4 regions of the Micromonospora inositola genome follow, and region 1 is predicted to be linked to each of the others. Evidence: riboswitches for the same ligand, from Rfam matches in the RefSeq annotation. Region 1 holds a riboswitch; each other region holds the start of a gene.
The links. Region 1 has a riboswitch for cyclic di-AMP ahead of GA0070613_RS22250 (LysM peptidoglycan-binding domain-containing protein). Riboswitches for the same ligand answer to the same signal wherever they lie in the genome.

Region 1 (7,795 bases):
AGCCGGTGTAGGCGCCCCCGTCGAGGGAGTACTCGACCCGGTCCACACCCGAGCCGGTGTCCGTCGCCGACAGGGTCACCGTCGCGCTGCCCACGTACGCGCCGTTGGCGTCCTTCTGCCCGGTCACCGCCGCCGTCACCGTCGGCGGCGTGGTGTCCGCCGGCGGCGTCTGCACCACCGTGAACGACACCGACTGCGCCGACGAAGTGTTACCCGCCTTGTCCGTCGCCCGGTAGCTGACCGTGTGCTGACCCGTTTGGTTCACGGTCACCGGCGCCGAATAGGTGCCGTACGGGCCCCCGTCCAGGGAGTACTCCACCTTGTCGACACCCGAACCGGTGTCCGTCGCCGACAGGGTGACCGTGGCACTGCCCACGTAGGCGCCGTTGGCGTCCTTCTCGCCGGTCACCGCCGCCGTCACCGTCGGGGCCGTGGTGTCCGACCCGCCGTCGCTGACGACCAGGAGACCGGTCATGCCGCCGTGGCCGGGGATCGAGCAGAAGTACCGGTAGGTGGCGGGCGTGAGGACCACGTCGACCGTCCACCGGCCCCCGTTGCTGTCCGATGGGTCGGCCAGGATGTTCACGTCGACATCGCTGTTGTACGCGGGGTTCCCGGTCTCGAAGGTGAGGGTGTGCTGCATGCCGGTGGTGTTGCCGGTCGCCGCGCTGTTCTCGAACACGAGGGTGGCCGGTCCGGCCGTGGCGGTCGTCGGCGCGGACCGGTACGACAGAAAGTTGTCGCCGGCGGTCCAGGTGAGGACCTGGGCCTGGAGCTGTTGCGACGGCGCGGTCGCCGCCGGCCGTTCCGGATCAGTCGGACGCGCGTTCGCCGGGGACGCAGCCACGGCGGCGGTCAGCAGGAGGACCATCGTGGCGATGGTCGCCATCGGTCTCCTGAGCCGGCTCACGGCGAGCCGGCCGCGCGGTGGATGTGAATTCATGGATGCCTCTTTCACGGTCCGGAGGAGCACCGGGCGGAGCGTGCGTCGGCCCGTCGATGTCAGGAGTTGTCGGAGCTACCCGGCGGCCCCTCCCTGGCCGCGCGGGATCCCCGGCCGTGGCGGTCGCCACGGTCGTCCTGTGTGGATTGATGGCCCGATGTCGGCGGCGAGCCGGATCGCACGCGGCATCGGACGCGGTTCCGCGTCGGAGCTGACGGGTAGTCGTCGGGTACGGACGGACGTCGGTCGACCCGCGGCGCGTGCCCGCGCCGGGTCGCCGTGGTGCGGCGTTGACCCGGGGACGGCCATCCCTGGCCGGTCGTGGCCTCCGGACGGGTTGCGCCGCCTGAAGGTCACAGTCGAGAACTACCGTGCCGGTTCATCTCGACGAAACATATTGACAATGACCGACCCTACTAACTTCCTCTCAGGGTGTCCATAGCTTTCGTCGATGTGCCAGCTACTTTTCGCTTGCACAAACGAAAGTAGCCTCGCGAATCGCCAGGCGGTCGTGCCACGCGTGCCACGGTGGACGGAGCGCGTTGCGGCGACGCAGACGTCTCCGGAGCGGGTCCCCGACGCCGGCGGCCCCGAAGTCGATGACGCCGCCGGGGCCGCCCGTCGCGGAGCAGCACATTGCCGGGGGGGCGCCAAGGCGCACCATCAGCGGATAGCGGCATATGCCGCAAGTCGGGCCGCCCTCCATCGACTGCCATGAACATAAGGGCTGATCAGGGCCATTGAAGATCATGGCTGTCTGAATTGTCGATGTCGCCCCGGCGACCGGAACAAGACGGTTGCCCCGGTCACCCATTGATCTGCACCCCTGCCCGTGTGATCGTGCTGCCACGAGTCACCGATCCCCGGTGGCTCGGGATGGTCGGTCGGTCGACCCGGGGCACGCCGGCAGCTCCGGACGACCACCATCGCCCGCCTCGCAGCTTGACCGCGGCGCGCGCCCCTACCGGGCTCCGCGCGCCGCCAGAGAACAGGAGCGCACCCCCTTGAAGCTCTCACCTCGCCTCGTCGCGCTGTCCGGCGCGGCCGCGGCCGGTCTGATCGCCGCCGGCACCGCCGCGGCCGTGCAGGCCGCGCCTCACAGCCCCGCCCCCGACGCGGCCCAGGCCCGCACGCTCGCCGCCAACTCGGCCAGCGCGCTGGTCGCCAGCCGCCCGCAGTACCTGCACGCCAGCTCGGACGAGGCGTTCGTCCAGAGGCCCGTCATCTCCTCCGAAGGCACCCAGTACGTGCCCTACGAGCGCACCTACAAGGGCCTGCCGGTGACCGGCGGCGACTTCGTCCTGGCGACCGACTCCGCCGGCAACCTGAAGTACGCCTCCGTCGCCCAGCAGCAGAGCATCGGCAGCCTCGCCACGACGCCGAAGCTCAAGGCCACGGCCGCGGAGAAGACCGCCCGCGCCCAACTGAAGAGCGTGACCACCGTCGAGGGCACCACGCTGGTCGTCTACACCCTCGACAGCAAGCCGGCCCTGGCCTGGGAGACCACCGTCCGGGGCACCACCGCGGACGGCCCGAGCCGGCTCACCGTGGACGTCGACGCCCTGACCGGCAAGGTGCTGCGCACGCAGGAGCACGTCGTGCACGGCAGCGGCACTGGCGCGTGGAACGGGCCGAGCCCGCTGACCCTCAACACCACGCTGTCAGGCAGCACGTACTCGATGAAGGACCCGACCGTCACCAACCAGAGCTGCCAGGACGCCGCGACCAACACGACGTTCTCCGGCTCGGACGACGTCTGGGGCAACGGCACGGCCACCAACAAGGAGACCGGCTGCGTCGACGCGCTGTTCGGCGCCCAGACCGAGCACAAGATGCTCGCCCAGTGGCTCGGCCGCAACGGCGCCGACGGCGCCGGCGGCGCCTGGCCGATCCGGGTGGGCCTGAACGACCAGAACGCCTACTACGACGGCACCCAGGTCCAGATCGGCAAGAACACCTCCGGCCAGTGGATCGGTTCGATCGACGTGATCGCCCACGAGATCGGCCACGGCATCGACGACCACACCCCGGGTGGCATCTCCGGCAACGGGACCCAGGAGTTCGTCGCCGACACCTTCGGCGCGGCGACGGAGTGGTTCGCCAACGAGCCCTCCAGCTACGACGCTCCCGACTTCCTGGTCGGCGAGAAGATCAATCTGGTCGGCAGCGGCCCGATCCGCAACATGTACAACCCGTCGGCGCTGGGTGACCCCAACTGCTACTCCAGCAGCATCCCCAGCACGGAGGTGCACGCGGCGGCCGGTCCCGGCAACCACTGGTTCTACCTGCTGGCCAACGGCAGCAGCCCGACCAACGGTCAGCCGACCAGCTCCACCTGCAACGGCAGCAGCGTCACCGGCCTGGGCATCCAGAAGGCCATCAAGATCATGTACAACGCGATGCTGCTGAAGACGACGTCCTCGTCGTACCTGAAGTACCGCACCTGGACGCTGCAGGCGGCGAAGAACCTCTACCCGACCGGCTGCACCGAGTTCAACACGGTCAAGGCCGCGTGGGACGCGGTCAGCGTGCCGGCCCAGTCCGGCGACCCGACCTGCAGCGGCACCACCACCCCGCCGCCCACCGGCAGCTGCTCCGGCCAGAAGCTGGCCAACCCCGGCTTCGAGTCCGGCGCCGTGAGCTGGACCGCCACCTCCGGCGTCATCACCAACTCCACCAGCCAGGCCGCGCACGGCGGTTCGTACAAGGCGTGGCTTGACGGGTACGGCTCGACCCACACCGACACCCTGTCGCAGGCGGTGAGCATCCCGGCCGGATGTCGGGCCACGCTCTCCTTCTACCTGCACATCGACACGTCCGAGTCGGGCAGCACCGTCTACGACAAGCTGACCGTCAAGGCCGGCAGCACCACCCTGGCGACGTACTCAAACGTGAACGCCGCCGCCGGCTACGTCCTGAAGTCCTTCGACGTCTCGTCGCTGGCCGGCACCACCGCGACCATCTCGTTCAGCGGTGTGGAGGACAGCTCCCTGCAGACGTCCTTCGTCATCGATGACACCGCGCTCAACCTGAGCTGATCAACTCCGAAGCGGTCGGTCGTCGTCCTCCCGGCGACCGACCGCTTCAGTGCGTCAGCCGTAGGCGGGGTGCTGCGGCCAGCCGGGCGGCCAGGGCGTCCACGTCGGCCCGCGCCGTGGCGCTGACCTGGGCTTCCAGGTCGGCGAGGGCGGCGTTGACGGCCGCCACGATGTGCCCGCAGACCGTCTCGATCCCCGCCGCCGACAGCCGCGGGTCGACGGTGACGGACTCCAACCGGCCACCCTGGACGACCACAGCCCGCACCAGCCCGTCGGCCGCCGTGCCATCGGCGCGGAGCAGTTCCGGCGCATCGCCGTCGGTGTGCTCGGCCGGCCGGGAGCGCATGGCCGACAACGCCTGCTGCGTCCGGGTCAGCAGCTCATCGAGGCTCGCGGCCGCGGAGAACGGTTCGTTGGTCATAGCCGCGCTTTCTTCACGTCCCTTCACGAGCACCGTGACGATAGCAATCCGCGTCCCGACCCGCCCGCCACACCGTCGCCACGTCCACGGCGGGTTGCCGGACGGCGAACGCCCGGCCGGAGCACCGGCCGGGCGTTCGTCGGCTGCGTCGGTTCCGACCGGTGGGGTGGGAACCGGTGGTACGTCAGCGCAGCCGCAGCTGCTGGCCCGGGAAGATCAGGCCCGGGTCGTCGCCGACCACGCGCTTGTTGCGCTCGTACAGCGCGTGCCAGCCGCCGGCCAGGTCCTGCACGTCGGCGATCATCGACAGGGCGTCGCCCGGCTTCACCACGTAGGCGCCCGAGCCGCCCGAGGCCGGCGCGGTACGCCGGTGGCTACGGGTGGCCGGCCGGTCGCCGCGCGAGGACCGCTCCGAGGAGCCGGCCTTGGACTTCGACCCGGAGTCCGAGCGGGACTTCTTCTTCGTCCCTGAGTCCGACTTGGACGAATAGTGCTTCGTCGAGCCGCCCTTCTTGCCGCAGACCGGCCAGGCGCCGATGCCCTGCCCGTCGAGGACCCTCTCGGCGATGGCGATCTGCTCGCCGCGGCTGGCCAGGTCGGCCCGGCTGGCGTACTTCTGGCCGCCGTAGCCGTTCCAGGTGCTCTTGGAGAACTGCAGGCCGCCGTAGTAGCCGTTGCCGGTGTTGATGTGCCAGTTGCCGCCGGACTCACACTGGGCGATGGCGTCCCAGTTCACGCTGGCCGCGCTGGCCGGCGCGGCCGGCCCGAGGATCGCGGCGGCGCCGGTTGCCGCGCCGACGACGAGTGCCCCGACGGCGAGCCGACGCGGGCTGGTCCGGTGGTGGCGTGCGGTGTGTTCAGTTGCCATGTTGGGTTTCCTCCACGCCGACGAGGTGAGCTGTCGGGTTCGGGCCGAGGAGCCCGGCCGCCGGTAGGCGGCTTCACCCCGAGGTGTCGAGCACCGAGGAACGTGTGGGTCCCCCGCTCCCGCCTGAGGTCCAGGTACCACCGGGCCGGCGGCGGAATTAGGCGTTACCGGCCCGTGGTGTCCGCAATCGCGAACGCATACGACGTTAGGAACGGTTTGGGGTGATCGCCCACTTCTTGTGAAGTTCTTCACCCGGCCGAGCGAAGGCGCGGCATTACGAGTTGCGAGGTGTCCGGATGTGCAATAAGGAGGCTGCCGGGCGGGTGCCGGACAGCGGGTCCCCACGCAGGTCGGTGGCGCTGGGCGTCCCTTCTGGCCTCCGGCTACGGTGGCGAAGGCCGGTGGCCGGCCGAGCGGCACGGGACGCGAACGAGGTAGCGGGCGCACATGACGGACTACGGGCACCAACTCATCTTCGGCAGCTTCCTCACCCCCACCGCCGACCGGCCCGAGCAGGTGGTGGCCCTCGCCAAGCTCTGCGAACAGGTCGGCCTCGACCTCGCCACCTTCCAGGACCACCCGTACCAGCCGGGCTTCCTGGACACCTGGACGCTGATGTCGTTCCTGGCGGCGGCGACCAGCCGCATCCGGCTGGCCGGCAACGTGCTGAACCTGCCGCTGCGGCAGCCGGTGGTGCTGGCCCGCAGCGTCGCCAGCCTGGACCTGCTCAGCGACGGCCGCGCCGAGCTGGGTCTCGGCGCGGGCGCCTTCTGGGAGGCGATCGAGGCGAACGGGGGGCGGCGGCTCACCCCCGGCCAGGCCGTGGACGCATTGGACGAGGCGATCCGGATCATCCGGAGGGTGTGGGCGGTCGACCGGCGTGGCGGGATCCGGGTCGAGGGCGAGCACTACCGGGTGGTCGGCGCGAAGCGGGGACCCGCGCCGGCGCACGAGGTGGGGATCTGGATCGGCGCGTACAAGCCGCGGATGCTGCGGCTGGTGGGGCGGGCGGCGGACGGCTGGCTGCCGTCGATGGCGTACCTGCCCAAGGGGCCGGCGGAGCTGGCGGACCTCAACGCGCTGGTCGACGAGGGCGCCGACGCGGCCGGGCGGGATCCCCGCTCGGTGCGGCGGCTGCTCAACATCTCCGGGCGATTCACCCGCTCCCGCTCCGGCTTCCTGGCCGGGCCCCCCGAGCAGTGGGTGGAGGAGCTGGCGGGTCTCGCCCTGGACCACGGCACCTCCGGGTTCATCCTCGGCGCCGACGACCCCACCGCGATCCAGCTCTTCGCGCAGGAGGTCGCGCCCGCCGTGCGGGAGCTGGTCGCCGCCGAGCGCGCCGAGCCCGGCAGCCGGGCGAAGGCCGTTGAGGAGCAGCGCGAGGTGGTCGAGGCCGGCGGCTCCACCACGCTCGCCGTCACCCCCACCCCCGATCCGGAGGTCCGGCTGACCGACCACGAACTCTGGGACGAGTCCACCCGCCCGGCCGCCCCGCCGGCGCCGGCCGGGCACGTCTACACCCCGCACGCGCAGGCCGTCGGCGGGCACCTCGTCGACGTGCACGACCACCTGCGGCAGGAGCTGGCACAGGTACGTGACCTGCTGCAGCAGGTGCGGCGGGGGGTGGTCTCCGCCGGCGCCGCCCGGGCCGTGCTGAACCAGATGACCATGCGGCAGAACAACTGGACGCTGGGGGCGTACTGCGCCGCGTACTGCACGGCGGTCAGCCAGCACCACGGGCTGGAGGACAATTCGATCTTCCCGCACCTGCGGCATTCCAACCCCGGGCTGGTCCCCGTGCTCGACCGCCTGGAGGCGGAGCACGTGGTCATCCACGACGTGGTGGAGGGCGTGGACCGGGCCCTGGTGGACCTGATCCGCAATCCGGGCGACTTCACCGAGCTCCAGAAGGCGGTGGACATCCTCAGCGACACCCTGCTGTCGCACCTGTCGTACGAGGAGCAGACCATCGTCGAGCCGCTGGCCCGGTACGGCTTCTACGCCGGGCAGGTGTGAGACAGCGGCGGATCCGCCGTCGGTATTCCCCGGGGTCGCGTGACCTAGCTGACTTTGGCTTTCCTAAGTCAGCGGGGTAGCGTCGCCGGCATGACGGACTTCCTCGAGCAGCGCGACGCCTGGCAGAACAGCAACTGCTCGATCGCCCGGGCGATCGAGGTGGTCGGAAACCGGTCCACCCTGCTGCTGCTGCGCGAGGCCTCGTTCGGCACCCGCCGCTTCGACGACTTCGCCCGGCGGGTCGGGATCAGCGAGCCGGTCGCCGCCGCGCGACTGAAGCAGCTCGTCGCCGACGGCCTGCTCGAACGGCGCCCCTACCGACAGCCGGGGCAACGCACCCGGGACGAGTACCTGCTGACCCGCAAGGGGCAGGAGCTGCTGCCCGTGCTCACCGCGCTGCGCCAGTGGGGGGACGCCTGGGCCGCCGACGAGGCCGGCCCGTCGGTCCGGGTCGAGCACCACGACTGCGGTGCCGCCGTCCACGCGCGGCTGCGCTGTGCGGCCGGGCA
Region 2 (7,795 bases), 3.3 Mb from region 1:
CGACAGCCACTGCCAGTAGTCGAACTGCCAGGCCGGCACCATGGCCAGCAGGATCACCGGCACGGCCAGGGCCACCGAGACCCACAGCCGGGTCCGCAGTCCGCGCAGCTCGTCCACCGGTTCGGCGCTCTGTTCGGCCCCGGCCGACGCCGGAGGGGGCGGTACGACGGCGGTGTACCCGGTCTTCTCCACCGTGGCGATCAGGTCGGCCGGGGTGACCTCGTCGGCGTACCGGACGGTGGCCTTCTCGGTGGCGTAGTTGACGGTGGCCTCGACGCCGCCCATCCGGTTGAGCTTCTTCTCGATCCGGGCGGCGCAGGACGCGCAGGTCATGCCGCCGATCGCGAGTTCGATCAGGTTCGGGGCGACCGGCAGGGACTTGGCGGTCGATGTCATCACGGCACCTCCTGTCAATTGTGCCCGTGACCGGGGGCGCCGTGCCCGGGGTCGGCGGTCGGGGTGGTCGTGGCGGCCGGCGCGGCCGTGGTCGCCGGGACGCCCGGGTTGCCGGCCACGACGGTGAACTCGGCGGTGTGCACGGCGTCGCCGTGCCGGAAGTCCAGGAAGAGGCGGTAACTGCCGGCCGACGGCACCTCCGCGAAGAAGGTCACCACGGGACCCGCGGGGGTGCGCCCGTCGCCGGGTGCGCCGTCCGGGTGCACGTGCAGGTACGCCAGGTCGCCCTGCCGCAGCGCGACCAGGTGCCCGTACGCCCCGAGGTAGGGCTGGAGGTCGGTGACCGGCTTCCCGTCCCGGCTGACGCTCAGGGTCAGCTCGGCGGTGCGGCCGGGCTGCGGGGCGCCGGCGAGGGTGACCGTGTACCCGTCGACGGTGGTGCTGGTGGCCGGCGCGGGCAGCGGCCGGGCCGCCAGCGCGCCGGGGACGGTGACGTCGACCCCGAGGGTCAGCGGCTCCCCGCCGGTGGGCGTGAAGTCGGCGAACGCCCGCCAGACGCCGGGGCCGGCGAGCGGCGAGGCGACCCGCCAGGTGCCGTCGGCGGCCAGCTCCGGGTGGACGTGCCGGAAGCCGGAAAGGTCGCGGCGCGCGACGATCAGGTGCATCCGCTTGTCGTGCGCCACGTCGTAGCGGGTGACCGGCGCGCCGTCCGGGCCGGTGATCCGGAAGGCGAACTCCCCGGCCGGTGCGGTCACCGGTTGCATCGTGTAGCCGCGGTCGGAGACGAGCAGTCCGCCGGGCAGGTGGCTGGTGGTGGCGGCGCCGGTCGGGTGGTCACCGTCGGTGTGACCGGCGTCGGTGGCGTCGTGGCGGGTCGCGACGGCGGGGGTGTCGGGGCCGGCCACCTGGCCGACCCCGTACGCCGCGCCGAACACCGCCGCGAGGCCGAGGGCGAAGCCGCTCAGCTTCGTCGCCGTGTTCATCGTGATACCTCGGTTCCTTCGGGTCCCCGGACCGGTCACGCCCCGAGGAGGTCGTACCCGGCCTCGTCCACGGCGGCGCGCACGGTGTCCGTGTCCAACTGGCTCTCGCTGGTGACGGTGACCCGACCGGAGGCCAGGTCCACCTGGACGTCGCTGACGCCCGCGATCGCGCCGACCTCGGCGCTGACCGAGCTGACGCAGTGCCCGCACGTCATGCCCTGGACCTGGTAGGTGGTGGTGACCATCGCAACTCCCCTTCCGCCGTTCACATCCTACTCTCCGGTTACCTCTACCCCGTGGGGGTATCGGCGACGAGGAGGACCGTACCATACCCCCGAGGGGTACGCTATCCTGGACGTCATGACCGCACCGACGACCCCGACCCGGGGCTACACCGCCAGCAAGGACCAGCTCCTCGCGCGGCTCCGCCGCATCGAGGGCCAGGTCCGCGGCATCGAGAAGATGGTCGAGGACGACCGCTACTGCATCGACGTGCTGACCCAGATCTCCGCCATCCAGGCCGCCCTGGACAAGGTCGGGCTCGGCCTGCTCGACGGGCACGCCCGGCACTGCATGCACGAGGGCGCCGCCGAGGGGCGCGCCGACGAGATGGCCAGCGAGATGATGGCCGCCGTCGGCCGGCTGATGAAGCGCGGCTGACCGGGACCTCCGGCCCGTACGTCGGGTCCTTCGACCAGGCTCCGCCGTTCCTCTCCCGCCATAGGGTCGGGGTGGCGACCGGTACCGGCGCCCCCGGCACGTCGGACCGGCCGACCCTCGGCACTCGGGAGGGCAGCCATGATGTGGAACGGCCCGCTGATGGGCTGGATGTGGATCGGGTCGCTGCTGGGGCTGGCGGTCCTGCTGGTCCTGGTCTGGCTGGCGGCCCGGCTGACCGGCGGTCAACTGGGCGGGACCTTGCCCTCGTCGGCCCGGCGCATCCTCGACGAGCGGTACGCCCGCGGCGAGATCGACGAGGAGGAGTATCGCAGCCGCCGCGCCGGCCTGGCGTGAGCCGCCGGCCGGCCCCCGACGAGCGCACTCCGGCCGACCCCACCGGGTGCCCGGCACGGGGACTCAGAGCCGGTCGAGGATCTTGTTCATGGTGTCGATCTCGCCCCGCTGGGTGGTGACGATCCGCCGGGCCAGGGCCTTGGCCTCCGGGTTGACGCCCTTCGCGGTCTCCTCCTGCGCCATCGTGATCGCGCCCTCGTGATGAGCGATCATCATGGTCAGGAACTGCCGGTCGAAGTCGACCCCGGACGCCGCAGCGAGCTTCGCCAGGTCGGCGTCGGACATCATGCCGGGCATGCCGTGGTCCATCCCCGGCATGCCATGACCGGCGCCGGCCGACGGGACCGGCCGGCCCCAGGCGGCGAGCCAGCCGGTCATGGTGGCGATCTCCGGCGCCTGGGCCGCCCTGATCTGCCCGGCCAGCCTCTTCACCTCCGGGTCGGCGGCCCGGCTGTCGGCCAGCTCGGACATCTCCACGGCCTGCTGGTGATGCGGGATCATCATCCGGGCGAACATCAGGTCGGCCTCGCCGAACGATGCCGAGGCGCCCACGGTGGGCGCGCCGGTGCCGCCCATGCCGGGCATGCCGTGGCCCGAGCCGGATGTCGAATGGTCGGCGTCGCCGCAGGCGGCCAGGGCGAGCGCGGCGAGAGCGGTCGCTCCGGCCAGGCCGGCACGACGCGCGATGGTACGAGTGAACACGGGAAGGACCTTTCGGTGTCGGAACGTACGCAGCGGACACTGACGCGGGTCACCGGCCGGTCACCCGCGTCGGGCGTCCTATCTGCGCAGCACCGACGCCGTCCCCAGACGCAGTGCGAACGGCCGGGACGGCGGGGCCCGCGGTCCCGAGGCGGGTCGCAGCGACCCACGGGCGGCCCGTCCGACGGCCCGCGAAGCGGCCCGCAGCAGCACGGCGACCAGCAGCGCCACGGCGAACGCGCCGAGCACGGCCAGGCACACACTCCACCCGGACCGGTCGCCACCGGGACCGGACAGCGGGAGCGCGCGGGCGTGGCACCCGTCGCCCGGGCAGCCGGCGACCGCGCCGACCGCTGTCGCGACGGTCGCGGCCGGCTCGGCGAGGACCGCCGGAAGACCGAGGTGGTGCCCGGCGCGCTGCGTCGGATGACCCGCCCGGTGCCCGCCGGAGGCGTGCGCGCCGTGGCCGACGGTGTGCATGGCGGCCAGCCCGACCAGCGTGCCGAGCAGCACCAGGAGCCGGACCCACCGTCCGGTCGCCAGCGCCGCCTTGGTACGCACGACGACCACGCTAGTCTGCCGGGGCGTACCGGTCGGGAGGAAAGGCCAGGTCCGCGGCGCCGGACGCGCGCCCAACCGTCCGGCGGGACACGGGTCGCCCTGACTAGCATTTCCCGGCGACGGCCCGGCGACCGCCGCACCGGCGGGCGCCTCTCCCGGCCGGGTGAACCGACCGGCCCGGTGACACGTACCTCGCCTGAGAACCGTTGGGAGACTCGCCATGGGCGCCGACCACACCCGTCCGGCTCCGTCCGCCCCGCCGGGGGTACGACGGATCCTCGTCGCCACGGTGGTCCCGCTGTTCGTCCTCACCGTGCTCGCCGCCCTGGTGCTCTGGCCCCGGCACACCCCGACGCCGGAGCACGCCGCCGACGTGCCGCGGTACCACGGCACGGTGACCCGGGTGGTGACCGAGCCGTGCCCGCCGGCGGCGGAGGTGCCGGAGGGCACCCCGGGCGGCTCCGCCGGGCCGTGCGGCACGGTCGGCGTCGCGGTCGAGCAGGGCCCGGACGCCGGCCGCCAGGTGGAGACCCCGCTCCCCGCCGGCCCCGGCGCACCCACCGTCGAGGTCGGCGACCGGATCGTCCTGGTGGAGCTGCTGGACCCGGCCGACCCTGCGACGAAGAGCTACAACATCGCCGAGCACCAGCGGGGCAAGCCGCTGATCTGGCTGGCGGCGCTCTTCGCCGTCGCCATCGTCGCGTTCGGCCGCTGGCGGGGGCTGGCCGCGCTGGGCGGCCTGGTCGCGAGCTTCGCCATCCTGCTGGGCTTCGTGCTGCCGGGAATCGGCGCCGGCCAGTCGCCGCTGCTGGTGGCGATCGTCGGCTCGGCGCTGATCATGTTCGTGGTGCTGTACCTGACCCACGGGATCACCGCGCAGACCTCGGTGGCGGTCCTCGGCACCCTCGGCAGCCTGGTGCTGACCGGCGTTCTCGGCACCCTCGCCACGGCGGCCACCCATCTGACCGGGTTCGGCAGCGAGGACGCCACCACCCTGTCGATGTTCCAGCGCGATGTCGACCTGCACGGGCTGCTGCTGGCCGGCATCGTCATCGGCTCGCTGGGCGTGCTGGACGACGTGACGGTCACCCAGGCGGCCACCGTCACCGAGCTGGCGCACGCCAATCCGGGGCTGTCCCGGTTGCAGCTCTACCGGGCGGCCACCCGGGTCGGCCGCGCGCACATCGCCTCCACGGTCAACACCATCGTGCTGGCGTACGCGGGCGCCTCGCTGCCCCTGCTGCTCCTGCTCGTCGCCGACTCGCGGCCGGTGAGCGAGATCCTCACCAGCGAGTTCATGGCGCAGGAGATCGTCCGCAGCGCGGTGGCCACGATCGGCCTGATCGCCGCCGTACCGCTCACCACCGGCCTGGCGGCCGTGGTGACCGCCGCCGGCCGGGGCGGGGCGGCGGGGTCCGCCGCGCCGGCGTCCCGTCCCCCCGCGGAACCGGACGCCGCGCTGGCGGCGCTCAGCGCACCGCGCGCCGGCGCCGCCCCGGGCGCCCTCGGCGGCAGGACCGGACCGGAAAGGAGCACGGACACCGCATGGTGACACTGCGCAGCGTGACCGTCCGCGCCGAACGCGACGCTGGTCACGGAGTCGCGCGCCGAATTACCGCTTTTAGTCGGCTTCCGGACGTAGATCCTCGGGACGACTCTCGGGTAACCTCGCTGCCGGTCACCGACGAAGGCGCGCAGCGGCGCCTGCGGTGCCGCCGCCCAATCGCCGCACGGCGAGCCGGGGAACCAGGCACCTGGGGTGAATCCGCGCCAGCGGTAGGGGCCACTTCCGTCCCGAACCCGTCAGCTAACCCGGTCGGCGGTCGACGGAAGGGAACACTGTGACGGCACCCCTGCGCCGCTGGCTGACACCCGTGCTGGCCGTGCTCGCCGCGTTCGCCATCCTCGCCGGCCCCGCCCCGGCGATCGCGGCGCCGACGACGCCGCCCATCCCCTCCGGGCACGACGAGGACGGCGAGCCGAAGCTCATCACCGACGCCATCGAGGCCGCCAACCGCAACTACCTGCAGGCGAAGACCAAGCTGGCGAAGTCGCAGCAGCGCCAGCTCCAGCTCGCCCTGGAGGTACGGACGGCGCAGCGCCAGCTGGACGCCCTGCGCCCGCAGGTGAGCCAGATCGCGGCGCAGTCGTACCGGACCGGCCGGATCGGCGCATTGGCCATGCTGCTGGAGAGCAACGCCCCGGACTCGTTCGTCCGGCGGGCCGCCGCCCTCGACGAGCTGAACATGGTCAACGCGCAGAAGCTCGCCGAGGTCAACGCGGCCAAGACCCGCGCCGAGCAGGCCAAGCTGGCGCTCGACGCCGAGGTGCGCGCGCAGCAGACGCTGACTAACGCGATGGCCCGGGAGAAGATCGAGACGGAGAAGGCGCTCGCCCTGGTCGGCGGAAAGGGCTTCACCGGCGGCCTGGTCTCGGCCACCTCGCCGGTCGCCCGGATCGGCCCCGGTCGCACCGCCGACGGGGACTGGAAGCCCGAGTCGTGCAGCGAGAACGACCCCACCACCTCCGGCTGCATCACGCCGCGCACGCTGCACGCGTACAAGGAGGTCAAGCGGGCCGGCTTCAACCGCTTCGTCGGCTGCTACCGGCCCGGCGGGCCGTGGGAGCACCCCAAGGGCCGGGCCTGCGACTGGTCGCTGCAGAACAGCGGGTTCGCCCCCTGGCACAACAACGACACCCGGATGTACGGCAACAACGTCGCCGCCTTCCTGATCCGCAACGCGGACCGGCTCGGCATCTACTACGTGATCTGGAACCGGCAGATCTGGTTCCCGGCGACCGGCTGGAAGTCCTACAGCGGGCCCTCCAACCACACCGACCACGTGCACATGTCGCTGCTCTGACCGACGACGTACCCGGCCGAGGGGCCGCCCCGCCGACCCGCGGGACGGCCCCTCGGCCGTTGTCGTCGGTGGCCGGGCGCTCAGCCGGCGACGGCGGTGGGCTCGGCGCGGTCGACCTGCGCGGGCGGCGGCGTGGTCGCGGCACCCGCCGGGACCACGGCCACCGTCCGCACCTCGCCCGCGTTGAGCTGGTACGACATGCCGACCACCGCGCACCGACCGGCGGCCACCTCACCGGCCAGGACGGCGGAGCCGGCCAGCAGCGCCTCGACGGTCTGCGCGATGTGAATGTCGACGATGCCGTCGATCTCCTCGATGCCCTCCGCCGCCGCCCGGCGCAGGCTGGGCAGCACGGCGTCGACCACCGCGCCGAGGTGCCCGGCCGGGGTTCTGCCGGTGCTGACCGCCTCCCGGGCGGCCTGCACCGCGCCGCAGGAGTCGTGCCCGAGCACCAGCACCAGCGGCGTGCCGAGCACCGTCACGGCGTACTCGACGCTGCCGAGCACCTCGGGACCCGCCGTGTGGCCGGCGGTCCGGACCACGAAGAGGTCACCCAGGCCGCGGTCGAAGATGATCTCAGCGGCGAGGCGGGAGTCGGAGCAGCCGACGATCACCGCGAAGGGGTGCTGGCCGTCGGCGACCGCCGCCCGGTGGCCGGCGTCCTGGTTGGGGTGGCGCGGAACGCCGGTGACGAACCGTCGGTTCCCGGCATGCAGCTCGGCGAGTGCCTGCTCGGGAGTGGTCGGGGTCAATTCCCTCACCTCGTCCTCGCATGAAACGACCTGGTCAGCCGGGCCGGCGGCGGAGGCGGCCACGCGACCAACGGTCACACGCAGCCCAAGGCACGTCAAGATTTACGTGATACGGATTTCATACGTTGCGTGAGACTTGACGGCGGGACGAGTGCGTCCAGCGCGGCCGGGACGGCCGCGCACCGTCCGGGCCAGGGCAGGGCCGGAAACGCGAACGAAGGGCCATACGATGACGCACATGGCGACGACAGCAGGCCAGAACGGGAGCAGCCGGAACTGGACGTTCCTCACCAACCACGGGCACGTGCTGCTGGCCATCGCGCGCGACCCCACCGCCCGACTGCGCGACGTCGCCGACGAGGTGGGGGTGACCGAGCGGGCCGCCCAGGCCATCGTCGCCGACCTGGAGGCGGGCGGCTACCTGCAACGCACCCGAGTGGGCCGGCGCAACGAGTACACGATCAACCCGAGCGGCCACTTCCGCCACCCGGCCGAGGCCGACCAGCAGGTCGGCGCCCTGCTC
Region 3 (7,795 bases), 1.2 Mb from region 1:
ACCGAGGCCGTCGGAGGAATACTCTCGGTCGCGGCCCGCGTACTGATGAGGCGCCCGTCCCGGGCGAGTGGAGGTGCTCGCGTGAGCCTGTCGATCGTGAAGTCGGTGCTGTCGGGTGGTGTCATCCAGATCGCCCCGCGAGGTGAAATCGACGTCGACACCGCGTACGAGGTGCGCGAGGCGATCGCGGAGGTGCTCGCGAAGGGCCGTCCGTCCCGGATCGAGCTGAACATGCGGTTGGTCACCTTCATCGACTCCGTGGGCATCAGCGCGATGGTCGCCGGCTTCCAGACCTGCGAGGTCAGCGGGGTGAAGCTGGTCGTGACCGAGCCGAGCCGGTTCGTGCACCGGCAGCTCTGGGTCACCGGCCTGCTCGGTCTCTTCGGCGCCCCCGAGCCCTACTTCGCCGGGACCGCGACCCCCGAGGTGCTCCCCGGCGCCTGAGCGCGCCGACCGGTCACGGCTCCCGACCCGCGCCGGCTGGGGTCAGCCCTCGGGCGCGCCAAGCCCGGAGAGGTCGACGTCGGAGACCTCGGTCACCGCCCGCACGGCGGTGACCGACGCGTACCCGTCGGCGAGCAGGGCCAGGTCGGTGCCGGGCTGGACGGCCTGCCCGGGCTCCTCGAGCGAGGTGCGGACGAAACCGTGTCCCGACTCGGCGACCGTCATCTGCACCTGGCCGAAGCTGGCCAGGCTCCCCTTCCGCACCCCGCGCAGCCGGCCGTGTGGCAGGTCGGGCGCGTTGACGTTGAGCACGCTCTCCACCGGCCCGGCCAGCAGCCGGGGCAGCAGGTCGAGGGCGACCCGGGCGGCCGTGGACCAGTGCCGCTCCGCGTCGCGTGCCCGGGCGGCGGCCACCGCGGCGCCGCCGCTGGCCGCGGTGGCCTCCCCGGCCGAGAGCACGTCGAGGGAGACCGCCATCGCGCGGCAGCCGTTCGCGGCGGCGGTGAACGCGGCGCCGACGGTGCCCGAGTGCAGCACCGCGCGGCCGGCGTTCGCGCCCCGGTTGATCCCGGAGAGCACCACCGTCGGCGGTGGCCCGAACGCTCCGTGCACCGCGATCAGCGCGATGAAACCGGGCGAGCCGCCCACCCCGTACGCCGGCACGTCGGGCAGCTCCGACAGCGGGTGCTCGCGGACCACCACGTGCCCCTCCCGCTCCACCGCGGTCATCGCGGCGCTGGTGCCGCTCGCCTCCTCCAGCGGCGCGGCGACCACCACGTCCAGTCCGCGGTCCGCCGCCGCCCGGGCCAGCCAGCCGATGCCCGGCGCGGCGATGCCGTCGTCGTTGGTGACCAGCACCCGCAGCGTCATCGTTCGGCCGCCCGCTCGGCCAGCTCGTCGGGGGTGGTCCGCTCCTGCGGCCGGCTGCCCGCCGGCACCAGCCGGACCCGCTCCACCAGTCCGGTGATCGAGTCCAGCCGCCCGGTGCCGAGCCCGTGCCGGGTCACGTTCAGCGCGCCGGCCGCCGCCCCGGTCCGGATGGCGGTGCGCACGTCACCGCCGCGGGCCGTCACGGCGGCCACCCCGGCGGTCATCGAGTCGCCCGCGCCGCGCGGGTCGGCCGCCTCCAGGCGGGGCATCTCCACCTCGAAGACCTCCCCGTCCACCAAAGCCAGCGCCGGCCGGTCGGCGCGGCTCACCACGACGTTCTCGGCGCCGGTCGCGTGCAGGTCGTACATCGCGCGGGTGAGCTGCTCGTCGTCGTCGCCCTCGGCCCGCCCGTCGTTGATCAGCTCCTCGTGGCTGACCTTGAGGAAGAAGACGCCGCTCGCCAGCACCGCGGTGAGATGCTCGCCGGCCAGGTCCACCACCACCCGGCTGCCGTTGGCGCCCAGGTCGGCGGCGAAGCGCCGGTACAGGTCGGCCGGGACCAGGGCCGGGTCGTTCGGCCCGCTGAGCACGCTGACCGGGGCCCGCAGCCCTTCGCCGAGGGCCAGGTTGTACAGCTCGTCCAGCTCGTGCCGGCTGAGCGGGTGGCCCGGCAGGTCGACGATCTCGTGTCGGGTGCCGTCCCGCCGGTCGTGCACGTACCCGCCGCTGCCACCCGAGTCGCGGACCACCACCTTGAGGTCGACGCCCTCGCTGACCAGCAGCGGCTCCAGGACCTGACCGATCTCGCCGCCGAGGCTGGCGCAGAGCACCACCTCCACCCCGAGCGATATGATCATCCGGGCCTGCCAGACCCCCTGCCCGCCGGGGTGCAGGTGCAGTTCCGGGTGGTCGGCCGGCTGGTCGACGGTCACGGTGAGCCGGGGCGTCGGCGCGAAGACCATCACGTGCCCGCTCATCCGCCGTACCCGTCCATGCGTGCCGCCTCCTCGTCCCGCCGGGGGCCCGGATTCCCCGCCAGTCCCGCGTCATGCCGGGGCGTTGCCAGCCCGCCCGCGGTACGGGACGATCGTGCGGACCGCCGACGGCGAGGGGGACGGTGTGCTCAGCCGCGAGACGTTCAGCTACACCGTGCAGGCGCGCTGTACGCGGGCCGAGGCGGTCGCGCTCCTCGGCGACCTGACCCGCCAGGGTGAGCTGCACCCGCTGATCGCCGGCGTGCGCCGGCTGACGCCCCGCCCCGGCGCGCTGGCCAGCTACGCGATCACCGACCGGCTGGCGGTCGGGCCGCTGCGCTTCCCGGTCACCTACCGGGCCGACGTGCTGATCGCCACCGAGGACGAGGTGGTGACCGTGGCCCGGCAGCGCCCGGCCACCACCGTGCGCAACCACACCCGGCTGCGGGACGAGCCGGGCGGCGTGACGCGCATCGACGTGGAGATCACCCTCTCCGCGCCGGCGCCCCTGTTCGGGTACGCCTTCCGGCAGGCCCGGGCGGCCCACCTCGGGCTGGCCAGCCGGCTCGGCGCGGCGCTGGACCGCGGCCCGGACGCGCCCGCCGTGAGCTGACCGGTCGTCGCTCCGCGCGGACGCCCGCGACCCGGGCCGACCGTCGTCGGTCAGGACCGGCGTGCCGCGGCCACCGGGTGGCGCCGGGCCGGGGCCGCGGCACGCAGCCGGCCCCACGGCTTGTAGGTGGAGAGCACGGTGGCGACGAGCAGCAGCGTGCTGGAGACCGCCGGCGGGATCACCAGGTCCAGCCGGTCCCGGATGGTCACCGCCGCGCCCAGCTCGCCGAGCCCGCGCACGGTCGGGGTCAGCAGCAGCAGGACCAGGCCGAGCATCACCGTGGTGAGCGCGAACTTGACCAGCACCCAGCGCCAGCGCAGCAGACCCCACGGGGTGAGCAGCGCGCTGACCACCCCGACCAGCCAGACCACGACGCTCAGCGGCGCGAAGAGGTACGTGACGACGAGCCCCGCGGCCGGGTAGACCACCTCGGGGTCGGCGCCGCGCAGCCCGGCGACGCCCAGCATCAGCAGCACCAGGTCCGCGCCGAGCCAGCCCAGCGAGGTGACCAGGTGCAGGGTCAGCAGGGCCTTGCGGGCGGCGGGGGAGAGTCGGCTCATGCCCACGATGCTGGTCCGGCGGCCCGGCCGCGTCGTGGGGCCGGCGGCGACATCCGGCGTACGTCGGCGGACGTAGCGGGGGTGACCCGTCCGGCGACGGGTCACCCCCTCGGCTCAGTAGACCGACAGGTGCACGTGGTTGGTGTGATCGCTGGACGGGTCGCCGTTGCCGCCGCTGTACGCCTTCCAGCCGCTGCTCGGCAGCCAGATCTGCTTGAACCAGATCACGTAGAGCACAGCCAGCGCGTCGGAGTTGCGGACGAAGTAGGCCGCCAGGTTGTTGCCGTACGTCCGGTCGCCGCCGGAGGCGACCCCGCCGAAACCGCCGGACTGCGCGGCGAAGTCGCATGCCCGGCCCTTCGGGTGCTCACCGGATCCGCTGGGCCGGTAGCAGGAGACGTACCGGGTGAAGCCGGCCGACTTGGCCTCGTTGAGCGCGTGCAGCGTGCGCGGGGTGATGCAGCCGTCGGCCGGGGTGGGGTCGTTGACGCTGCACGATTCGGGCGGCCAGGAGCCGTCGGAGTTGCGCGGCGCCGGGTCGGCGTTCGCGGTGGAGGTGCCCCGGACCGTGCCGCCGCTGTCGCTGCTGCTCTGGGCGCGGTCGTTCGCCACCTCCAGGGCGCGTTCGGCCTGCTGCTTGCGCTTGGCCATCACCGCGACCTGCTTGCGCTGTTCCTGGATCTCGGCGTTCAGCGCCGTCCGGGTCGTCGTCGCCCGGTCCCGGGTCTCGATCAGGTCGCGCAACGCCCGGTCCTCGTGGGCGGCGACCTGGCCCAGCGCGGCGGCGCGATCCATGAAGCCTTCCGGGCTGTCGCTGTTGAGCAGCGCCGCCGCGGTGCCGAGCCGGCCGGTCCGGTACGCGACCCCGGCGATCTCGCCGACCTTGGTGTCGCGGACGCTCAGCTCGGCGTTGGTCGTGGTGAGCTGGTCGGTGAGCTGCTTCTGCCGTCCGACCGAGCGGGCCAGCGCCGCCTTCGCCTCCAGCCAGCCCTTGCTGGCCGCGTCGAGCTGGGCGCGCAGCGCCGGGGTGCCGCCCTCGTCGTCGCCGGGGGCGGCGGCGAGCAGGCCGGCCCGGGGCGCGGCCGCGGCGGGGCCGACCGGGGCGGTCGCGACGCCGAGCGCGAGCGTCGCCACGAGCAGGGCCGCCAACCGGGCGGCCGTCCGTCGTACTGGTGCCACTGCTGGCATTCAGGTTTCCTTCCGTCAGCCGCCGACCGGGTTAGCTGACGGGTTCGGGACGGAAGATCCCTACCGCTGGCGCGGATGCACCCCACGAACATGGTTCCCCGGTTCGCCGCGGGCGGCGATTAGGCGGCGGCCACCGCAGGCGCCGGAGGGCGCCGCCCGGCGGAGGCCGGGGCCGAGCCTACCGGTGGTGCCCCGTCCCGGCCCGGTGAGCGAAGGGCGCGATCGGGAGCAAAACCGGCACAGGTGCACAATACTCACTCTGATTTAAGTTTGCCCTAATTACCACTCGACTGCACCACAGGCCCCGGCTGACGCTCCGGGCTCGATCTGCAACGTGGCGTGATCGATCCCGAAGTCCTCGTGCAGCGCGGCCCGGGCGGCGGCCAGCACCTCGCCCACGTCGGCCCCGGGCGCCATGGTCAGGTGCGCCGAGGCCACTTCCATGCCGGAGGTCAACGTCCAGACGTGCAGGTCGTGCACCTCGGCGACGCCGGGCACCGCGGCCAGCCGGTCGTGCACCGCGGTCACCTGGAGGTGCTCCGGGGCGGCCTGCACCAGGATGCGCACCGCGGCCCGCCCCAGCCGCCAGGTGCGCGGCAGGATGAACAGCCCGATCCCGACGGCGACCAGCGGGTCCGCCCACCACCAGTCGGTGAGCGCGATGACCAGCGCGGCGCCGATCACCCCGAGCGAGCCGAGCAGGTCGCCCAGCACCTCCAGGTACGCCCCGCGCAGGTTGATGCTCTCCTGCGCCCCGGCACGCAGCAGGGCGAAGGCGGCGATGTTGGCCAGCAGGCCGAGCACCGCCACCGCGAGCATGGGACCGGCCAGCACCTCCGGCGGCTCGCCGAACCGGCGTACCGCCTCGACCAGCACGTAGATCGCGACCGCGCCGAGCAGCACGGCGTTGGCCAGGGCGGCCAGCACCTCCAGCCGGTAGAGCCCGAAGGTGCGCTGCGGGTCGGTGTCGGCGTGTCGGGTGGCGGTGATCGCGGCCAGGGCCATGCCGATGCCCAGCACGTCGGTGAACATGTGCCCGGCGTCCGAGAGCAGGGCGAGCGAGCCGGTCGCGAACGCGGCGACCGCCTCGACCAGCATCAGGGCGCTGAGCAGCCCGAACGCGGCCCAGAGTCGACCCCGGTGGCGGGACGCGGCGTTGGTCACCGCCCCGCTGTGGTCATGACCTGCGCCCACGCCCACACCCTTTCGCCCCTCGCCCCGGCGGGGCCAATCTATGCTCACATCGCTATGTATGCAAGTGACTGACCGGCGTCCGCCCGCTCGCGGTCAAAGCCCTGCTCAGCCCAGCGGGTCGAGGGTGGTGAGCCGTTGCGTGGCCCGGGAGAGCGCCACGTAGAGGGTCCGTACGCCGGAGCCCGGCTCCGCCCGGATCTCGCTCGGCGCGACCAGCACGACCCCGTCGTACTCCATGCCCTTGGCCTGCAGGCTCGTCACCACCTGGAGCCGGGAGCCGCCCAGGTCGGCGAGCCAGCCGGCCACCTCGTCCCGGCGCGGCACCGGGGTGATCACACCGACCGTCCCCTCGACCTCGGCCAGCAGGGCCCCGGCCGCCTCGACGGTGGCCGCCGCCAGTTCGGCGGCCGGCACGGTCCGCTCCACCGGGTCGACCCCGGTGGAGCGCACCGCGGTGGGCAGCGGCAGGTCCGGGTAGAGCCGGCGGATCTCCGCCGCCGCCACCGCGAAGATCTCCGCCGAGTTGCGGTAGTTGGTGGTCAGCGTGAACTGGTGCCGGCGGCGTCGCCCCAACGCCTGGTCCCGGGCCCGGGTCAGCTCCTCCGGGTCGCCGGTCCACGCGGTCTGCGCCGGGTCGCCCACCACCGTCCAGGAGGCCAGCCGGCCGCGCCGGCCGATCATGCGCCACTGCATCGGCGAGACGTCCTGCGCCTCGTCGACCACCACGTGCGCGTACTCCCGGTAGTCCTCCGGCCGCTCCCGGGCCGCGGCCCGGGCGGCCCGCTGCCGGTCGGCGAAGGTGCTCAGCTCGCGGACCCCGCCGGCGAGCTGGAACGGGTCGCGCTTCGCCTTCGCCGGCCGCACCGGCTTGCCGAGCAGCGCGTCCAGCTCGTCCAGCAGGGCGATGTCCGCGACGGTCAGCCCCGCGCCGTCCAGGCTCCGGTACGCCTGGGTCAGCAGCCGGATCTCGCTGCCTGCGAGGATGCCGCCGGCGTACCGGCGCAGCCGCTCCGGACGGGCCAGCCAGCCGAGCACGTGCCGGGGATGCAGCCGGGGCCACCAGGCCTTCAGGAACTCCCGGAACTCCGGCCGGTCGATGATCTCGTCCTCGAACGCGCGCTGCTCCGGCAGCCGGCCGACCCGCAGCTGGCGGGCCTGGGCGTACAGCGCCGCGAGGACCCCGTCGAAACCGGCCCGGCGCACCTCGTTGCGGCGCGCGCCCCGCGGCAGCGCCCGGTCCCGGATGCCGTCCAGCTCCCGGCGCTCCAGCCGGAGCAGCTCGCCCCGGTAGAGCAGCCGCAGCTCGGCCGGCGAGTCCGGCACCGTGTCCCGGACCGCGCGCTCCAGCACCCGGCGCATCCGCAGCGACCCCTTCACCGCCGCCACGTCGGGCGGGTCCGTCCGGGTCGCCGACATGCCCGGGAAGAGCGAGCCGAGCGAGTGCAGGGTGGCCGTCTCCTCGCCGAGCGAGGGCAGCACCGAGGCGATGTACTCCACGAAGACGCTCGACGGGCCGACCACCAGGATGCCGCCGCCGGCGTACCGGCTGCGGTCGGAGTAGAGCAGGTACGCCGCCCGGTGCAGCGCCACCGCCGTCTTGCCGGTGCCCGGGCCGCCGGAGACGACCGTGACGCCCGAGCCCGGGGAGCGGATCGCCTCGTCCTGCTCCCGCTGGATGGTGGCGACGATGTCCCGCATGCCCCGGCCGGTGGCCCGGGACAGGGTGGCCAGCAGCGCGCCGTCGCCGACCACCGCCAGGTCCGGCGGCGCCGACTCCGGGTCGAGCAGGTCGTCCTCGATCCGGGTCACCTTCTCCGCGGAGGACTGGATGGTGCGCCGCCGCACCACGCCCATCGGCTCGGCCGGGGTGGCCTGGTAGAAGGCCGCGGCGGCCGGCGCCCGCCAGTCGACCACCAGGCTCTCGGCGTGCTCGCCGCGCACGCCGAGCCGCC
Region 4 (6,787 bases), 2.8 Mb from region 1:
TCGCCGGCGTGCTCGCCATCCGCGACAAGTACAAGGCGCAGAAGGCGAAGCTGGACGCGCTGATCGACACTCAGGTCAAGCAGCAGAACGAGATGGCCGCGAAGAAGAAGCAGATCGACGCCGAGATCAAGCGGCTGACCGCGATGCTGCCGAAGACCTCGGTGCGGGTCGAGGGCTGCCCCGCCATCGACGGCGTGGTGAGCAGCGCCGCGCGGATCGCGATCAAGACGGCCTGCGCCCAGGTCGGCGACCCGTACGTCTGGGGCGCCACCGGCCCGAACTCGTTCGACTGCTCGGGCCTCACCCAGTACGCCTACAAGGCGGCCGGGATCTACCTGACCCACTTCACCGGCGCGCAGTGGAACGAGGGCAGGGCGGTCTCCCGGTCCGACGCCCGCCCTGGTGACCTGGTCTTCTTCGGCTCCGACCTGCATCACGTCGGCCTCTACCTCGGCAACGGGCTGATGGTGCACGCACCGCGGACCGGCAAGCCGGTCCAGGTGAGCCAGGTCAGCACACAGCCGGTGGCCGGCTACCGCCGGGTCACCTGATCCGATCCGACGACGAAGGCCCCCGGTCAGCCGACCGGGGGCCTTCGTCATGTGGAGCGCCGGCTAACTCGGCGCGCCCACCGAGGCCGGCAGGATCAGCACGTCGTCCAGGTTCGCGAACATCACCCGGTGGCCGAACTGCATCTGCACGTACCGGTTCTCGCCCCGGACCACCGTCCGGTCGCCGGGGGCGGAGCCGTCGAAGGAGACCGCCCGGTAGTACTCGCCCGGCAGGACGCCGCCGAGCGCGTACCGCTGGCCCGCCGCGAAGGTGTACTGCAGCGGCGAGATGGTCTGGTACGGGATGGTGGCCGGGTAGGCCGCCCGCTCGGGGTAGGCCCGGCCGTACACCGGGATGGTGGCCTTGCCCGGCTTGGGCGTCACCACGAAGCCCTGCCCCCACTTCGCCGTCGGCGCGGAGGCCGGGTTGAGGAACCAGGCCTTCTGGCCGAGGTACCAGATCGCGGTCCAGTCACCCTGGACGTCCGCGAGGGCGTACGTCTGGCCGGTCGAGGCGCGGGCGCCGTGGTCGGAGATGTACATGGTGTCCGGGGTGCCGTTCGGCCGCAGGCCGCGGTCGTTGACCAGCGGGGCGGTGTCGCTCGGCGCGGTGCGCAGGATGACCGAGGAGGAGCCGCGCAGCGGGCACGGCGCGGCCGGCGGCGTCGGCTTCGGCACGCCCGGCGGCTGCTGGTTGCAGCCGATGAACGCCGGCTGGTTGCCGGCGTAGTCCGGGTCGATGGTGACCAGGCCGGTGTGCGGCGTGCCGGTCGAGTGGAAGGGCGCCTTCATCATGTCGAAGTAGTGCGACCAGTCCCAGTACGGGCCCGGGTCCCAGTGCATCCCGGCCACGGTCCCGGCGGTGGTGCCGGGGACGTTGTCGTGGCCGAGGATGTGCTGCCGGTCCAGCGGGATCTGGAACCGGAGCGCCAGGTGGCGGACCAACTTGGCCGAGGTCCGGTACATCGCCTCGGTGTACCAGGTGCCGTGGCCGGCGAAGCCCTCGTGCTCGATGCCGATGGACTTGGCGTTGACGTACCAGTTGCCGGCGTGCCAGCCGACGTCCTTGGCCTTGATGTGCTGGGCGACGTAGCCGTCCACCGAGCGCAGCGTGTAGTGCCAGCCCAGGTAGGTCTTGTCCTGCACCAGCTTCACGCTGGGGCCGAAGTAGCCCTCGGTGTCGTGGATGACGATGTACTCGATCTTCTGCTGGGCGGGCCGGTCGCCGAGGTCGTGGTTGCCGTAGTCGCCCGGGTTCGGGCCGTACTTCTCGTACGGCGCGGGGATCCACTCGCAGGCGAGCCGGACCGGGCATTCCAGGCCGTCCGGCCGCTCGGCGCGGCGCAACCCGAGCCGGTGCAACCCGGACTCGTCGGGCGTCACCGCCAGGGCGGCGAGAGTGACCCGCTGGCCGTCGTCGGTGGTCCGGCTGGCACCGAGGCCGATCTGGTCGTACACCTCGTCGGCGAAGGCCGCCGCGGCGTCCTCGGTGTCCGCGCCGGAGTACCGGGCCACCGCGCCGTACCAGGCCGCCGGGTCGCTGCCGGCACCGACCGGCGCACCCAGCTCCTTCTGGTACGACGCGAGCAGCGCCGCCCCGCCGCGGATGTTGGCGGCGGCGTCGGTGCGCAGCGTCTCCTCGGCCGCGCCGGTGAGCGCGGCGGCGGCGTCGAGGGTCTGCAGGGACGCCTGCGGCAGGAGGTCCCCGGTCGGTTCGGCCGCCGTGGCGGGGTCGAGGACCAGGGGCCGGGACTCGTCCCCCCGGGGGTCCTCGTCCTCGTCGACGTGCCCGCTGGACGGCGTGCTGGCGACCTGTTCGGCGTCGGTCAGGTGCATCGGGCCGTAGCCGCCGCTTGTGCTGGGCTGGCCAGGGTGGGTGTCCCAGCGGGATTCCAGGTACGACACGCCGAGCAGCACGCTCCCCGGCACGCCGTACTCGGCCGCGGCGGCGGCGTACTGCTGCTGGCGGTCGGTGGTGTCGGCGGGCCCGGCGTCGGGTTCGGCGGCGACGGGTCCGGTGGTGAGGAGAAGGGTGGCCGCCGCCATGGCGGTGGCGAGCAGAACCCGTCTGCTTGGCGGCACTGGTGAGCGGAGCATGGAACCTCCAGATCGGGCGGAAGTCACTGCGTGCTCACCCTCGCCCCACGCATGGCATCGGGTCAATACCTTTCCCCGCGATGATGTTGAGTGAAAGAAACCTTCACCGCCGTGATCATCGGGAATTCCGGTACGGAGTGTCACGGCGTCGCGGGTTGCGGATCGATAACGGCGCTCTCTACTCTGGTCAATCGTCGGCCGGTATGTGCATCGTCCAACCCGGGTGGTGACTGTCCGACACCGCCGAGTCGCCTCCGGGCGAGCCGGGGAACCAGGTACCGGGGGTGAATCCGCAGCTCTGCGGTAGGGCGGCTCCCTTCCCGTCCGAACCCGTCAGCTAACCCGGTAGGCGGTCAGCGAAGAAGGAGTACGGAAGCCCGGTGGCACACCATGCCCCGCGGCGACCGTCGGTCCGGTCGGTCGACCGGATGACGGCTGCGCCGCGTCCACGCTGGTCCCGCTTCACCACCGCCCTCGCCGCCCTGGCCGGCACCGCCGTCATCCTGACCGGTGGCGCCACGGCGGCGCACGCCGAACCGACGGTCGCCGAGATCGAGCGCCAGATCGACCAGGACTGGAACAAGCTCGAACCGATCATCGAGCAGCACAACGCCACCCGCCAGGACCTCGCCGTCAAGCGGAAGCAGGTGAACGCGCTCGCCAAGCAGATCGCCCCGCTGCAGCTCCAGGTGGACCTCGCCATGGGCCAGGTCGGCGGCCTCGCCGCCGAGGCGTACAAGGGCGACAACCTTTCAACGGTGAACGCGCTGCTGGGTAGCCGGTCGACGAGCGACGTGGTCACCGGCCTCGAACTGCTCGACCGCTTCGCCCACCGCCAGCAGCAGCAGGTGCGCAACGTCGTCGAGCTGCGCGATCAGCTGGCCGCCAAGAAGAAGCCGCTGGACGAGATGGTCGCCCAGCTGGCCCGGACCGAGGCCCAGCTTGCGGCGAAGAAGAAGCAGATCAACGCCGAGATCGCCAAGCTGGACAAGCTCCGGCTCAAGATCTACGGCAGCGGTGGCGGCGGCCCGCTGCGGCCCGCGCCGTGCCCGTCCGGCTACCCGGGCGGCCCCGCCGGGGTCGCGGTCAAGTTCGCCTGCGCCCAGATCGGCAAGATCTACGTCTGGGGCGCGGCCGGCCCGGACCACTTCGACTGCTCCGGCCTGACCATGGCGGCCTGGGCCAAGGCCGGGGTCTCGCTGCCGCACAACGCCCGCCAGCAGCACGACGTCACCCGCCGGGTGAGCCGGAGCGAGCTGCGCCCCGGAGACCTGGTCTTCTACTACAGCGACCTGCACCACGTCGCCATGTACGTCGGCGGCGGCTGGGTGGTGCACGCCTCCCAGTCGGGCAAGCCGATCACGATGAAACGCGTCGACGACGGCCAGATCAACAGCTACGGCCGACCGGGCTGATCCACCGGCAGGGGCTCCCGCGTGGGGGCCCCTGCCACCGTCAGCGGGTCGGCCAGGTCCGCCAGTTCTGCCAGGACCGGCTCGGCGTCGGACCGCGCTGCCCCTGGTAGCGGGAGCCGTAGACCGCGGAGCCGTACGGGTGCTCGGCCGGCGAGGAGAGCCGGAAGATGCACAGCTGCCCGATCTTCATCCCCGGCCAGAGGGTGATCGGCAGGTTCGCCACGTTGGAGAGCTCCAGCGTGACGTGGCCGGAGAAGCCCGGATCGATGAAGCCGGCGGTGGAGTGGGTGAGCAGCCCGAGCCGGCCCAGTGAGCTCTTCCCTTCGAGGCGCCCCGCGAGCTGGTCGCCCAGCGAGATCACCTCGAGCGTCGAGGCGAGCACGAACTCGCCCGGGTGCAGCACGAACGGCTCGCCCTCCGGCACCTCCACCATCGAGGTCAGGTCGTCCTGCTGGACCGACGTGTCGATGTGCGTGTAGAGGTGGTTGTTGAAGACCCGGAAGAGCTTGTCCAGGCGTACGTCGATGCTGGACGGTTGCACCAGCGTGGGCTCGAACGGCTCCAGCGCGAGCGTGCCCGCCTTGATCTCGGAGACCAGGTCGCGGTCGGAGAGCAGCATCGGAACACCATAGCGACCGGTACGGGTGACCTGCGTGTCGGACTGCGCGTTCGTACGTGTGTTCGATAGAATGTCGGCATGGCTTCCTGGTCCGAATTCGCCGCCGACGAGCCCCGCCTCGCCGACGAGATCCGCCTTCTCCTGCAGCAGTACGGGCCGGGCTTCGGCTACCTCGCCACGGTCCGCGCCGACGGCGGCCCCCGGGTCCACCCGGTCTCGCCGGTCATCACCGACGAGGGGCTCTTCTGCTTCGTCATCGACTCGCCGAAGCGCCGCGACCTCGAACGCGACGGCCGCTACGCGCTGCACTCCTTCCCGCCCGAGGAGAGCGACGACGAGGCGTACGTGGCGGGCCGCGCCCGTCCGGTGACCGACCAGGCCCGGGTGGCCCGGGTCGCCGAGATCGGCCGGGCCGCGCCGCAGGTCGACTGGCGGCTCTTCGAGTTCACCATCGACGTCGCCATGCTCACCCGTCGTGGGCAGGGCGACGTGACGAGCCGCGGCGGCGGGCAGCCGGCCGTCCAGGTCTGGCTCGACCCGCGGGCGGCGCACCCGGCCGGCGACGCCGCAGGCGTACCCGACCAGCGGCCGGCCCGGCGCGGGCGGCACGGCTTCGACACCCGCCGTACGGCGGCCTGACCCCGGCAGAGGCCCTCCGGAGACGGCGGTGCCGGCCCCGTCGTGAGACGGAGCCGGCACCGGCGTCTGCTGGGGCGTTACGCCGCGCGGTAGGCGTTCCACGCGGTCAGCATGCGGCTCGCCTGACCAGCGGTGAACTGGTACATGCACGAGTCGTAGGTGTAGTCCATGAAGTTGGTGATCGGGTCCAGGCCGGTCGCGGTGCAGGTGTCCCGCCCGGTCGGGCACTGGAACGCCGGCGACGCCTCCGCCGGGGTGTCGCTCACGCTGTCGCCCGAGCCGGAGCAGCCGCCCTGGAAGGTGTGGTAGAGGTTCAGCCAGTGGCCGACCTCGTGGGTGCCGGTGTCGCCCTGGTTGTAGTTGGTGGCGGTGCCACCCGGCAGCGACTCGCTCAGCGCGACCACGCCGTCCATGCTGTCCAGCTTGCGCTTCGGGAAGGTCGCCCAGCCCAGCAGGTCGTTGCTGAGCTCGCCCAGGTAGAGGTTCAGCGTGTTCTTGCCGCCCTCGCGCAGCGAGGTCTTCATCTGCCGCTCGGCGGTCGAGCCCTGCACGATCGGGTACCAGGCGGCGTTGGTCACGTGGTGGACCTTCTGCAGCTGGAAGCCGAAGGCGGTCGGCGCGCCGCCGGTGGCGCCGCTGTAGGCCTGGTTGAGCACGTTGATCTGCGCGGTGACCAGCGAGTCGGGGATGTTGCCGCCGGCCCGGGTGGTGTCGCGCTGGATGACGTGCACGACGACCGGAATGCTGACAGTCGCCAGGGTGGTGGCTCCGGCGCCGGCCCGGAAGTTCGCCCGCTCGCGCAGCGCGGCGGCGAGGTCGGCCTCGCGGTCACGGACCTGCTTGGCGGTCAGCTCATTCGGGTCCAGCTTCGCGCTGCCGCCCTTCTTGACCCGCGCGTCCGAGTGGACGTCGGTCGGCTCGGCGCAGGACGCGCCGGGGGCGGCCGAGAAGGCCGAAGCAGCGGGAACGACGCCCACCGCAGCGGTGCTGAGCAGCAGCGCGAGGGTCGTCGAAGCGACGCCGGCGGTACGCCGGGTCAGCAGGTTGGGACGAAGTCCCATGGGCCCACCTCTTTCTGGCGGCACGACAGGGGGTATGTCGCGCCGTGGCTGAGAACGTGCGGGTGACGTTACAACCGATCGACGGATTTGAGAACGGGCGAATGTTGCCGCAGGGAAACTTTCTGCTGCGTCCGTGCAGGTCGGTGATTTCAAGGTCGTGTGGGGGTGGTTTCGCTGGCGGCGGGGGCCGCGGTGGGCACGCCGGGGGTACCTGGATGCACGGGCGCGGTGACCTCAGGTACAGTGGTGCCGCCTGCGGGTGTAGTTCAATGGCAGAACATCAGCTTCCCAAGCTGACAGTGCGGGTTCGATTCCCGTCACCCGCTCCAGCGTGAGGCCCCAGCTCAGGACAGGTTTCCTGGCTGGGGCCTCGTTCGTTGCTACCCACTTCTTGCGCTGGCCGTG

Region 2: it holds a riboswitch for cyclic di-AMP, as region 1 does, so the genes downstream of both, GA0070613_RS06335 (hypothetical protein) here and GA0070613_RS22250 (LysM peptidoglycan-binding domain-containing protein) in region 1, are expected to answer to the same signal.
Region 3: it holds a riboswitch for cyclic di-AMP, as region 1 does, so the genes downstream of both, GA0070613_RS16645 (coiled-coil domain-containing protein) here and GA0070613_RS22250 (LysM peptidoglycan-binding domain-containing protein) in region 1, are expected to answer to the same signal.
Region 4: it holds a riboswitch for cyclic di-AMP, as region 1 does, so the genes downstream of both, GA0070613_RS08785 (C40 family peptidase) here and GA0070613_RS22250 (LysM peptidoglycan-binding domain-containing protein) in region 1, are expected to answer to the same signal.

What each region holds. Positions count from the first base shown of each region.
Region 1 is NZ_LT607754.1:4,663,045-4,670,839, reverse strand. It holds gene GA0070613_RS33070 (OmpL47-type beta-barrel domain-containing protein) at 1-943, opposite strand, end outside; gene GA0070613_RS22260 (M4 family metallopeptidase) at 1,948-3,981, shown strand; gene GA0070613_RS22255 (YbaB/EbfC family nucleoid-associated protein) at 4,028-4,402, opposite strand; gene GA0070613_RS22250 (LysM peptidoglycan-binding domain-containing protein) at 4,587-5,270, opposite strand; cyclic di-AMP (ydaO/yuaA leader) riboswitch at 5,272-5,444, opposite strand; gene GA0070613_RS22245 (LLM class flavin-dependent oxidoreductase) at 5,718-7,286, shown strand; gene GA0070613_RS22240 (winged helix-turn-helix transcriptional regulator) at 7,377-7,795, shown strand, end outside.
Region 2 is NZ_LT607754.1:1,326,604-1,334,398, forward strand. It holds gene GA0070613_RS06295 (heavy metal translocating P-type ATPase) at 1-396, opposite strand, end outside; gene GA0070613_RS06300 (hypothetical protein) at 411-1,379, opposite strand; gene GA0070613_RS06305 (heavy-metal-associated domain-containing protein) at 1,415-1,624, opposite strand; gene GA0070613_RS06310 (metal-sensitive transcriptional regulator) at 1,740-2,039, shown strand; gene GA0070613_RS06315 (SHOCT domain-containing protein) at 2,178-2,393, shown strand; gene GA0070613_RS06320 (DUF305 domain-containing protein) at 2,457-3,095, opposite strand; gene GA0070613_RS06325 (hypothetical protein) at 3,174-3,656, opposite strand; gene GA0070613_RS06330 (YibE/F family protein) at 3,877-5,208, shown strand; cyclic di-AMP (ydaO/yuaA leader) riboswitch at 5,363-5,493, shown strand; gene GA0070613_RS06335 (hypothetical protein) at 5,498-6,520, shown strand; gene GA0070613_RS06340 (carbonic anhydrase) at 6,601-7,272, opposite strand; gene GA0070613_RS06345 (helix-turn-helix transcriptional regulator) at 7,502-7,795, shown strand, end outside.
Region 3 is NZ_LT607754.1:3,460,192-3,467,986, forward strand. It holds gene GA0070613_RS16620 (STAS domain-containing protein) at 82-444, shown strand; gene surE (5'/3'-nucleotidase SurE) at 487-1,314, opposite strand; gene GA0070613_RS16630 (1-phosphofructokinase family hexose kinase) at 1,311-2,291, opposite strand; gene GA0070613_RS16635 (SRPBCC family protein) at 2,404-2,901, shown strand; gene GA0070613_RS16640 (hypothetical protein) at 2,952-3,461, opposite strand; gene GA0070613_RS16645 (coiled-coil domain-containing protein) at 3,576-4,649, opposite strand; cyclic di-AMP (ydaO/yuaA leader) riboswitch at 4,654-4,785, opposite strand; gene GA0070613_RS16650 (cation diffusion facilitator family transporter) at 4,929-5,843, opposite strand; gene GA0070613_RS16655 (HelD family protein) at 5,949-7,795, opposite strand, start outside.
Region 4 is NZ_LT607754.1:1,832,215-1,839,001, reverse strand. It holds gene GA0070613_RS08795 (C40 family peptidase) at 1-551, shown strand, start outside; gene GA0070613_RS08790 (N-acetylmuramoyl-L-alanine amidase) at 615-2,648, opposite strand; cyclic di-AMP (ydaO/yuaA leader) riboswitch at 2,880-3,015, shown strand; gene GA0070613_RS08785 (C40 family peptidase) at 3,077-4,063, shown strand; gene dcd (dCTP deaminase) at 4,104-4,682, opposite strand; gene GA0070613_RS08775 (pyridoxamine 5'-phosphate oxidase family protein) at 4,761-5,321, shown strand; gene GA0070613_RS08770 (zinc metalloprotease) at 5,399-6,382, opposite strand; tRNA gene GA0070613_RS08765 (tRNA-Gly) at 6,638-6,711, shown strand.